2 regions of the Kosakonia oryzendophytica genome follow, and region 1 is predicted to be linked to the other one. Evidence: predicted binding sites of a transcription regulator. Region 1 holds the regulator's gene; the other holds the start of a gene.

The links. The regulator PhoB, encoded in region 1, activates phosphate uptake and scavenging genes when phosphate is short. The targets are predictions, from matches to a motif close to CTGTCATAAAACTGNCNNAT.
Region 2: uvrB (excinuclease ABC subunit UvrB) is a predicted target of PhoB. The motif match lies at 1,963-1,982, and genes of this name have one in related genera.

The regions. Positions count from the first base shown of each region.
Region 1 is NZ_CP115659.1:4,011,412-4,015,970, forward strand. Features, by position in the region: gene brnQ (branched-chain amino acid transporter carrier protein BrnQ) at 1-203, opposite strand, end outside; gene phoR (phosphate regulon sensor histidine kinase PhoR) at 612-1,910, opposite strand; gene phoB (phosphate response regulator transcription factor PhoB) at 1,932-2,621, opposite strand; gene sbcD (exonuclease subunit SbcD) at 2,820-4,022, shown strand; gene sbcC (exonuclease subunit SbcC) at 4,019-4,559, shown strand, end outside.
Region 2 is NZ_CP115659.1:3,498,641-3,503,199, forward strand. Features, by position in the region: gene uvrB (excinuclease ABC subunit UvrB) at 1-1,731, opposite strand, end outside; gene O9K67_RS16965 (ABC transporter ATP-binding protein) at 2,483-3,205, shown strand; gene bioD (dethiobiotin synthase) at 3,147-3,869, opposite strand; gene bioC (malonyl-ACP O-methyltransferase BioC) at 3,862-4,559, opposite strand, start outside.

The DNA.
Region 1 (4,559 bases):
CCGCCGACTTTCGCCAGAGCAACTACGGTAAGCACCGGTAAGCCCACAGCGGTGATCAGAAATCCCAGCGCCGCCGTCCAGACGTGTTCACCGGCCTGCAAACCAACCATGGGAGGGAAAATGATGTTACCTGCGCCGACGAAGAGGGCAAATGTCATAAAGCCCAGAGCAACAATGTCGCGTGGTTTTAAGTGATGGGTCATATTTTTTTACTGCCTGTGGATGTGGTGTCGTAAAAATGATGTTTTTTTCGCCTTTCCAGACCGGACGATACCGCGCCAATGTTGCGGAAAGTCAGCGGGAAATGCTCTATGCATTGCGTAGCGAAGAATAGTTTTTCGATTTACCACGCAAATACAGTTGGTCTGACAATATACGGGGCGCAATTTAAACGCTTATAACGTTTAAAGGCAAGGTGGGATCGCAAAACCAGATGCTTATACTGCCTATGAAATTAATAGCAGTTAATAACTCCAATTATAAGAAAAACACATGGCTGATCATGCGAACAAAAAAGCAGCATCCGTACAAAATACGTTTCAGGGGGAAGAAAACATCGGAATAAGCGGCCTGGTAACAGAGGTCGCTGGAAAGATAAGCTGACAGCCGCGTCAGGACGCGGCTTTTTTGGCAACCAGACGTTCCGGCAGAACAAAGCTAAAGCGCGTTCCCTTGCCGGGAGTACTGACAATTTCGAGGCGGCTTTCGTGGTGATTTACCGCATGTTTCACGATCGCCAGCCCCAGGCCGCTACCGCCGGTCTGCCGGGAGCGGGCTTTATCCACACGATAGAAACGCTCAGTGAGACGAGGAATGTGCTCGGCGGCGATGCCGGGACCGTTATCTTCAACGCTGAACTCCGCCCCCAGCGGCACACGCTGCCAACGCACGGTAATCTGCGTTCCTGCTGGCGTGTGGTTCACGGCGTTATAGACCAGGTTGGAAATCGCGCTGCGCAGTTGCTCTTCATTACCCAGTACTTTCAGCGCGCTATCGACCTCAAAATGGAAGTGATGCTTTTGCTGGCTCAGGGTTTGCGCTTCCCGCTCCACGACCCGCAGCATCATTGGCACATCAATGGTTTCGTTGGGCGGCAAGGTCGGTGCAGCCTCAATCTTCGAGAGCGTCAGTAACTGACGCACCAGCCCCTCCATCCGCGAGGTTTGTTCGCGCATGGTGTGCAGCGCTTTCTCCCGCGGTGCGCCTTCGAGCGTCTGCTCCTGCATCATCTCCAGATAGCCCTGCAGCACCGTTAATGGCGTGCGCAATTCATGGCTGACGTTGGCAAAAAAGTTACGCCGCGCCCCTTCCAGTTGATGCATTTGCGTCACGTCACGCGCCACCAGCAGCAGGTGCTCCTCGCTGTAAGGCATCACGCGGATCTCCAGGTGGCGACCGGAGTTAAGCACCAGATTCAGTGGTTTGCTAAATTCTTGTTTTTTAAGATACTGCGTAAATTCCGGATAGCGCAGCAGGTTAAGGATATTCTGCCCGCTATCGTCCGGCCAGCGCAAACCCAGCACCTGTTGCGCCAGGCCATTACACCAGAAAATCGCCCCCTCTTCGGTGGTGAGGATCACGGCGTCCGGCAGCGATTCCGCGCCGCTACGAAAGCGTTTAATCAGGCTTCCCAGCTCGCGACGGCGTTTTTTATTACGCATCTGCATCTGGTGCAGCCCGTATAACAGCGGCTCCCAGCTTCCCTTTCCGGGCGGCGGAGTCATGCTTTTATCGACCCATAACCACCACGAAAGACGCAGTAAATTCCAGAAATGCCAGATCAGCAACCCGGTTACAGCGGCTAACAAAAACCACGGCAGGTAACCAAACATGACGCCGAGAATCAAGGCGGGGATACAACAAAGGAGGAGCTCCAGCACCAGCCTTTTCCATGACAGCCGTTCCAGCACGCGTCACACTCCTGTTAAATATCAGAAACGGGTCGAAAAACGGTATCCCGTGCCGCGCACTGTTTGCACCATACGATCGTGGCCGCTGTGTTCCAGCGCTTTGCGCAGACGACGAATATGCACATCCACCGTCCGGTCTTCAACATACACATTGGTTCCCCATACGTGGTTCAACAGCTGTTCACGGCTATAAACGCGTTCCGGATGGGTCATAAAGAAGTGTAAGAGTTTAAACTCTGTCGGCCCCATATCCAGGGGATTTTCACCGGTCATCACGCGATGAGAAGAAGGATCAAGGCTCAGGCCCTGCATTTCGATCACCTCTTCTACCGCCATCGGCGAAATGCGGCGCATCACCGCTTTAATACGCGCGACCAACTCTTTGGGTGAAAAAGGTTTGGTAATGTAGTCGTCGGCCCCGGTTTCCAGACCGCGTACGCGATCCTCTTCTTCGCCGCGCGCCGTCAGCATCATGACCGGAATATCGCGGGTCATCGCTTCACGTTTGAGATGTTTAATAAACTGAATTCCGGAACCGCCAGGCAACATCCAGTCCAGTAAAACAAGATCGGGCCAGGGTTCATTAAGTTGGTTCACCGCACTGTCATAATCTTCAGCTTCCACCGGTTGAAAACCATTTTGTTCGAGCACGAAGCACACCATTTCCCGGATTGGAGCTTCGTCTTCTACGACCAGAATTCGTCTCGCCATAATTTGCCCTGTCTTATTTAAGTCATCAATATATATAGCGGCGCCATTATGCGTCAGTTTTGTGACAGATTTATGAATAACATGACCGCCAGATGACCCCAGCGAGCGCTATATGACAGTCCCTATTTTCGCCAGGTTATGTCCCTCATCTGCTTAATGTTTATAATCTGCTTTATGCTTTTTTGCCACGGAACCGCTATGCGCATTATTCACACCTCTGACTGGCACCTGGGTCAAAACTTCTACAGCAAGAGCCGCGCCACTGAACACGCCGCTTTTCTCGACTGGCTGCTGGTTGCGGCGGAAGAGAACCAGGTCGACGCCATTATTGTGGCGGGCGATGTTTTTGACACCGGCTCCCCGCCCAGCTATGCCCGTGAGCTGTATAACCGTTTTGTGGTCAAACTTCAGCAAACCGGCTGCCAGTTAGTGGTGCTGGCAGGCAACCATGATTCGGTGGCCACGCTCAACGAATCGAAAGAGATCCTCGCCTATCTGAAAACTACCGTCGTCGCCAGCGCAGGCGTAGAACCTTTCTGGCTTTACCGCCGCAACGGTGAACCGGGCGCGATATTTTGCCCGGTGCCCTTCCTGCGCCCGCGCGACCTTCTGGTCAGCCAGGCAGGATTGTCCGGGCAGGAAAAACAGCAACACCTGCTGGCGGCGATCACCGCGTATTACCAGCAACAATTTACCGCAGCCAGCGAGCTGCGCGGCGATAAACCACTGCCGATCATCGCCAGCGGCCACTTAACCACCGTCGGTGCCAGTAAAAGCGACGCCGTACGCGATATTTATATCGGCACGCTGGATGCATTCCCGGCGCAGAACTTCCCGCCCGCCGACTATATCGCCCTTGGGCATATTCATCGGGCGCAAAAGATTGGCGGTGATGAGCGCATCCGCTATTGCGGCTCGCCGATCCCACTCAGTTTTGACGAAACCGGCAAAAGCAAAAGCGTCAATCTGGTGACCTTTGACGCAGGCAAACTGGCCGACGTTACCGCACTGGATGTTCCCGCCACGCAGGCACTGGCGGTTATCAAAGGCGATTTTGCTGAGATTTGCCGCCAGCTTGAACAGTGGCGCGACAAACCTGGTGATGCGCCAGTCTGGCTGGATATCGAAATTGTCAGTGCCGAATACCTGGCCGACATGCAACGGAAAATCCAGCAGGTGACGGAAGACCTCCCGGTTGAGGTCCTGCTGGTTCGCCGTAGCCGCGAGCAGCGGGAACGCATACTGGCCGGTGAATTGCGTGAGACCCTCAATGAATTAAAAGTCGAAGAGGTATTTGCCCGTCGCCTCGCACAGGAGGAACTCGACGAGACGCAGCAGGGGCGATTACAGGCGCTGTTCAGCGAAACATTGCAGGCGCTGGACGAGGAGAAAGAAGCATGAAAATTCTCAGTTTGCGGCTGAAAAACCTTAACTCGCTGAAAGGCGAATGGAAAATCGACTTCACCGCAGAGCCCTTTGCCAGCAACGGTCTGTTTGCCATTACCGGCGCGACCGGGGCGGGCAAAACCACGCTGCTGGATGCCATCTGCCTGGCGCTGTACCACGAAACGCCGCGTCTCAGTACGTTGTCACAATCGCAAAACGATTTAATGACCCGCGACACCGCCGACTGTCTGGCAGAGGTGGAGTTTGAGGTAAAAGGCGTGGCCTACCGCGCATTCTGGAGCCAGAGTCGCGCCCGCGGTTTGCCGGACGGCAATCTGCAAGCACCTCGTGTGGAGCTGGCCACCTGCGCCGACGGGAAAATTCTCGCCGACAAAGTCAAAGATAAACTCGATCTCACTGCCTCGCTGACCGGGCTGGATTACGGGCGCTTTACCCGTTCGATGCTGCTCTCACAGGGGCAATTCGCTGCCTTTCTCAATGCGAAACCTCGCGAGCGAGCAGAATTGCTGGAAGAACTGACCGGCACCGAAA
Region 2 (4,559 bases), 510 kb from region 1:
GCGCTGTTGTTTCTCGCGGCGGCGTTCGGTTTCCCCTATCGCCTTCGCCATCGACGGCGTGATTTTATCGCCGTACAGAATCGCCTTGCCGTTAATGTTACGCGCCGCGCGCCCGATGGTCTGAATAAGCGAGCGTTCAGAACGCAGGAAACCCTCTTTGTCAGCATCCAGGATCGCCACCAGCGACACTTCCGGCATATCCAGCCCCTCACGCAGCAAGTTGATGCCGACCAGCACATCAAACTCGCCCAGACGCAGGTCGCGGATAATCTCCATACGCTCGACAGTATCAATATCGGAGTGCAGATAGCGCACCTTCTCGCCGTGTTCTTCAAGGTATTCGGTGAGATCTTCCGCCATCCGTTTGGTCAGGGTCGTGACCAGCACGCGTTCGTTAATCGCCGAGCGTTTACGAATTTCCGACAGCAAATCGTCAACCTGCGTCGCTACTGGCCGCACTTCAATCACCGGATCAAGCAGACCGGTTGGGCGCACCACCTGGTCAATCACTTCGTTACCCGATTTTTCCAGCTCGTAGTTGCCCGGCGTTGCGGAAACATAAATTGACTGCGGCGCAAGCGCTTCAAACTCTTCGAACTTCAACGGACGGTTATCCAGCGCAGAAGGCAGGCGGAAACCATACTCTACCAGCGTCTCTTTACGTGCTCTGTCGCCACGGTACATACCGCCGATTTGCGGAATGGTAACGTGGGATTCATCGATGACCAGTAACCCGTCGGCTGGCAGGTAGTCAAACAACGTCGGCGGCGGTTCGCCCGGTCCGCGACCGGAGAGAAAGCGGGAGTAGTTTTCAATCCCGGAGCAGTAACCTAGCTCGTTCATCATCTCCAGATCGAACTGCGTGCGCTGGCTGAGTCGCTGCTCTTCCAGAAGTTTATTGTTCGCCAGTAGCGACTTGCGCCGCTCGGCGAGCTCCACTTTGATCTCTTCCATCGCCTGCACGATGCGCTCACGCGGCGTCACGTAGTGCGTCTTCGGGTAGATGGTAAAACGCTGCACCGTCGATTCCACATGCCCGGTGAGCGGGTCAAACAGCGACAGACGCTCGACCTCTTCATCAAACAACTCCACGCGCAGGGCGAGATCGTCCGATTCTGCGGGGAAAATATCGATCACCTCGCCGCGAACGCGAAACGTACCGCGCTGGAAAGCCTGATCGTTACGGGTGTACTGCAGCTCCGCCAGGCGACGCAGAATCGAACGCTGATCGATAATCATCCCCTTGGTCAAATGCAGCATCATTTTCAGGTACAAATCCGGGTCGCCCAGACCGTAAATCGCCGATACCGATGCCACCACAATCACATCACGTCGCTCCAGCAGCGCTTTGGTTGCCGACAAGCGCATCTGCTCGATATGTTCGTTAACCGAGGCGTCTTTTTCGATAAACGTGTCCGAGCTGGGAACATAGGCTTCCGGCTGATAGTAGTCGTAGTAGGAGACGAAATACTCCACGGCATTGTCCGGAAAAAACTCCTTCATCTCACCGTATAGCTGCGCGGCCAGCGTCTTGTTGGGTGCCAGCACCATAGTGGGACGTTGCAAATCGGCAATGACGTTGGCGACGGTGAACGTCTTTCCTGAACCCGTTACCCCAAGCAACGTTTGGTGCGCGAGACCGTCTTCCAGGCCTTCCTTGAGGCGACGGATAGCTTCAGGCTGATCGCCGGAAGGGCGAAAAGCGGAATTCAGTTTGAACGGTTTACTCATGGACGGCTACCTGATGAAGGAGTGAGCGAGCAGGTAACATATTTTACTCACCCTGGTTACTTTTGCCAACTCATAATACTGGATGAAAAAACAGTAGCGGATTACTCAATTTGTTCTACCCGGGGTTAGGACACAGGTTCGCGCCTGAAATTTCTTCGTCAGCAAGATAAAACACCAAACCTTTCCGGTTATCCCCAGAATTTTTTCTCTTTTAACAATTGTCAAGCCAGTCGGTGAAAGTTTTGTGGCACCCAGTGACACTTTTCTTACAGGCATTGATTTTACATAACCAATTGATATTAAAAAAGAATAACAAAAAGCCGTGTTTCGCACCAATTCAGGCGCAAGCCGCGTCCCTTCTCGCTTGCCGTGCGTTTTCTAACTCTAATACACAAGGTTATCCACAGGAATAGTGGATAACTGCCGCCAGGCCGGATAGTCCGCCTTCCGCCAAATTCCCATTCCGTCCCAGGTCGGGGAGATTAAAAAATTTTTATCACTTCTTTTTGATTATTATCAGCTAACGAAGCGCGAGATCCGCATGAGATCCTTCTCACACTTCGTAGCTTTGCTGCACCACCATTCGTCACTACAAGCACTGGCAAAGTGCAGGATTTTTCCCTGCTATCTCCCTTTCCGGCATTTTAAATACCAGTGAGATCGGTCGTATCCGAAAAAAAAGCCTTTTTTACGTTCTGGCAAGCCTTTTGCACTATCCCTGTGTCACTAGATCCGGAAGAAGGAGCGGACCATGTTGAGCTTACGCGCAGTGAACCAGTATTACGGTAACCAGCATACCTTATGGAATATCGACCTTGATTTAACCCCCGGCGCCTGCACATCCGTCATCGGGCTGCCGGGAATGGGCAAAACCACGCTGATAAACTGCATTACCGGCTATTTACCCGTTGAGAGCGGCAGCATGATTTGGCAGGAAGCTGGCGCGCCGCCGCGAGACCTGCTGAATGTGCGGGCTGAACATCGCTGCGCTATGGGAATGGGTTATGTGCCGCAAGACCGGCGAATATTTTCGCAACTGACCGTTGAGGAGAACCTGCATATTGCCATGATGGCCGGAGGTGCAGCACGCAATGCGGTGAGTCAGGATATCTACGATCTCTTCCCGGAACTGTACACGCTGCGTAAGACCCGGGGCGCGGGGTTGTCGGAAGATAATCAGCAGCAACTGGCAATGGCGCGAGCGCTGGTGACGCACCCGCGGTTATTAATCCTTGATGAGCCAACGCGCGGTCTGGGCCAGGCATTTGTGCATAAACTGGGCAATTTGATCGTCCGGCTTAACCAGGACTTCGGCATCACTATTTTACTGGCTGAGCAACAACTTGCCTTTATCCGCCGGGTCGCAGATCGCTTCTGTCTGCTCCACCGGGGGCGTAGCGTTGCCGAAGGGGAAGTTAAGCAACTGGACGATCGGATGTTGTCACACTGGATGACACCGGATTCAGCACGCTGAGATCAAGATAATGACCCGTTCTCTCTTTTTCCGGCGCGTGGGCAAACCAGGGGATTTCGCCAATCAGCGGAGCCTGCATCACGCGCCGAAGCGTCGCCAGATATTCAGCATGGCGTTTACCCGGTTTCACCACACCATTCGCAATCCAGCCTGCCAGCGTTAAACCCGCCTGCCGTATTGCCTGCGCTGTCAGCATCGCATGATTGATGCAGCCCAGTTTGACCCCGACCACAAGGATCACCGGCAATTGCTCCTGCACGACCCAGTCGGCAAAGGTCAGCGTCTCGGACAATGGCGTGAACCAACCGCCTGCGCCTTCCACCAGCAGCCATTCCGCCTGCTCAGAGAGCGTGCGTAACCCGGCAGACATGACCTTTGCCTCAATCGGCTCACCCACATCCGCGCTGACAATATGCGGCGATGTCGGCTCGGCAAAGGTGTAGGGATTAACGCTGTGGTAATCCAGCGGCAGACTACTGTGCAACTGCAGTGCCAGCGCATCGCTATTACGCAGTCCTTCCGCGGTCATTTCGCTGCCGGACGCTACCGGCTTGTAACCAGCGCTGCGTAAACCACGCAGATTCGCCGCCTGCAACAGCGCGCAACTGGCTACCGTTTTCCCCACTTCCGTGTCTGTTCCGGTGACAAAATACCGTTCACTCACGCGTGATCACTCCCCAAAAAAGATGGTACGTCAGAGGACATTTCCCCTGCTGTTGCGGCCAGGCCAGTTGTAAACGTTGCAGTTTGCTGCGCGTCAGCCCCTGCTGCCTGCCCGCATGTAAATGTGTAGCGCCAATGCCTTTTAACGAACGCAACGCCTGTGTGGCATCCTCAAAACAGAGAGTGATGCGCTCCACGCCGCTGCGCAACCGCCAGCCCTGTAATGCCTGATGGATCGCGGGTAAGGGTAAAAAACGGTTTGCGTGTTGATGGTGATCAACCGCGCGCCAGGCCACATTCAGCTCTGGCAATGAATCCTCCACCAGCGTGGTAAAGGCCACCTGTCCGCCAGGGCGCGTGACGCGGTACAGTTCGCCAATCGCCTGTTGCAAGTCATCACACCACTGCACCGCCAGGTTGCTCCACACCAGTGAAAAAGAGGCATCCTCAAAGGGCAATGCTTCGATATCCCCGGCCACATAATGCTGCGCACTGTGCTGGCGACGGGCTTCATCCAGCATCGCTGGCGAGAGATCCAACGCGGTAACCTCGCTGCCCTGCCCACGCCAGTAACGGCTCATCCCGCCGGGGCCACAACCGGCATCCAGCACAGGCAATGGCGCGATATTCTCCAGTTGCGCAAGCAGTACATCCGCACTCAAACGTTGTAGTTCATCGTGCTGACAATAGC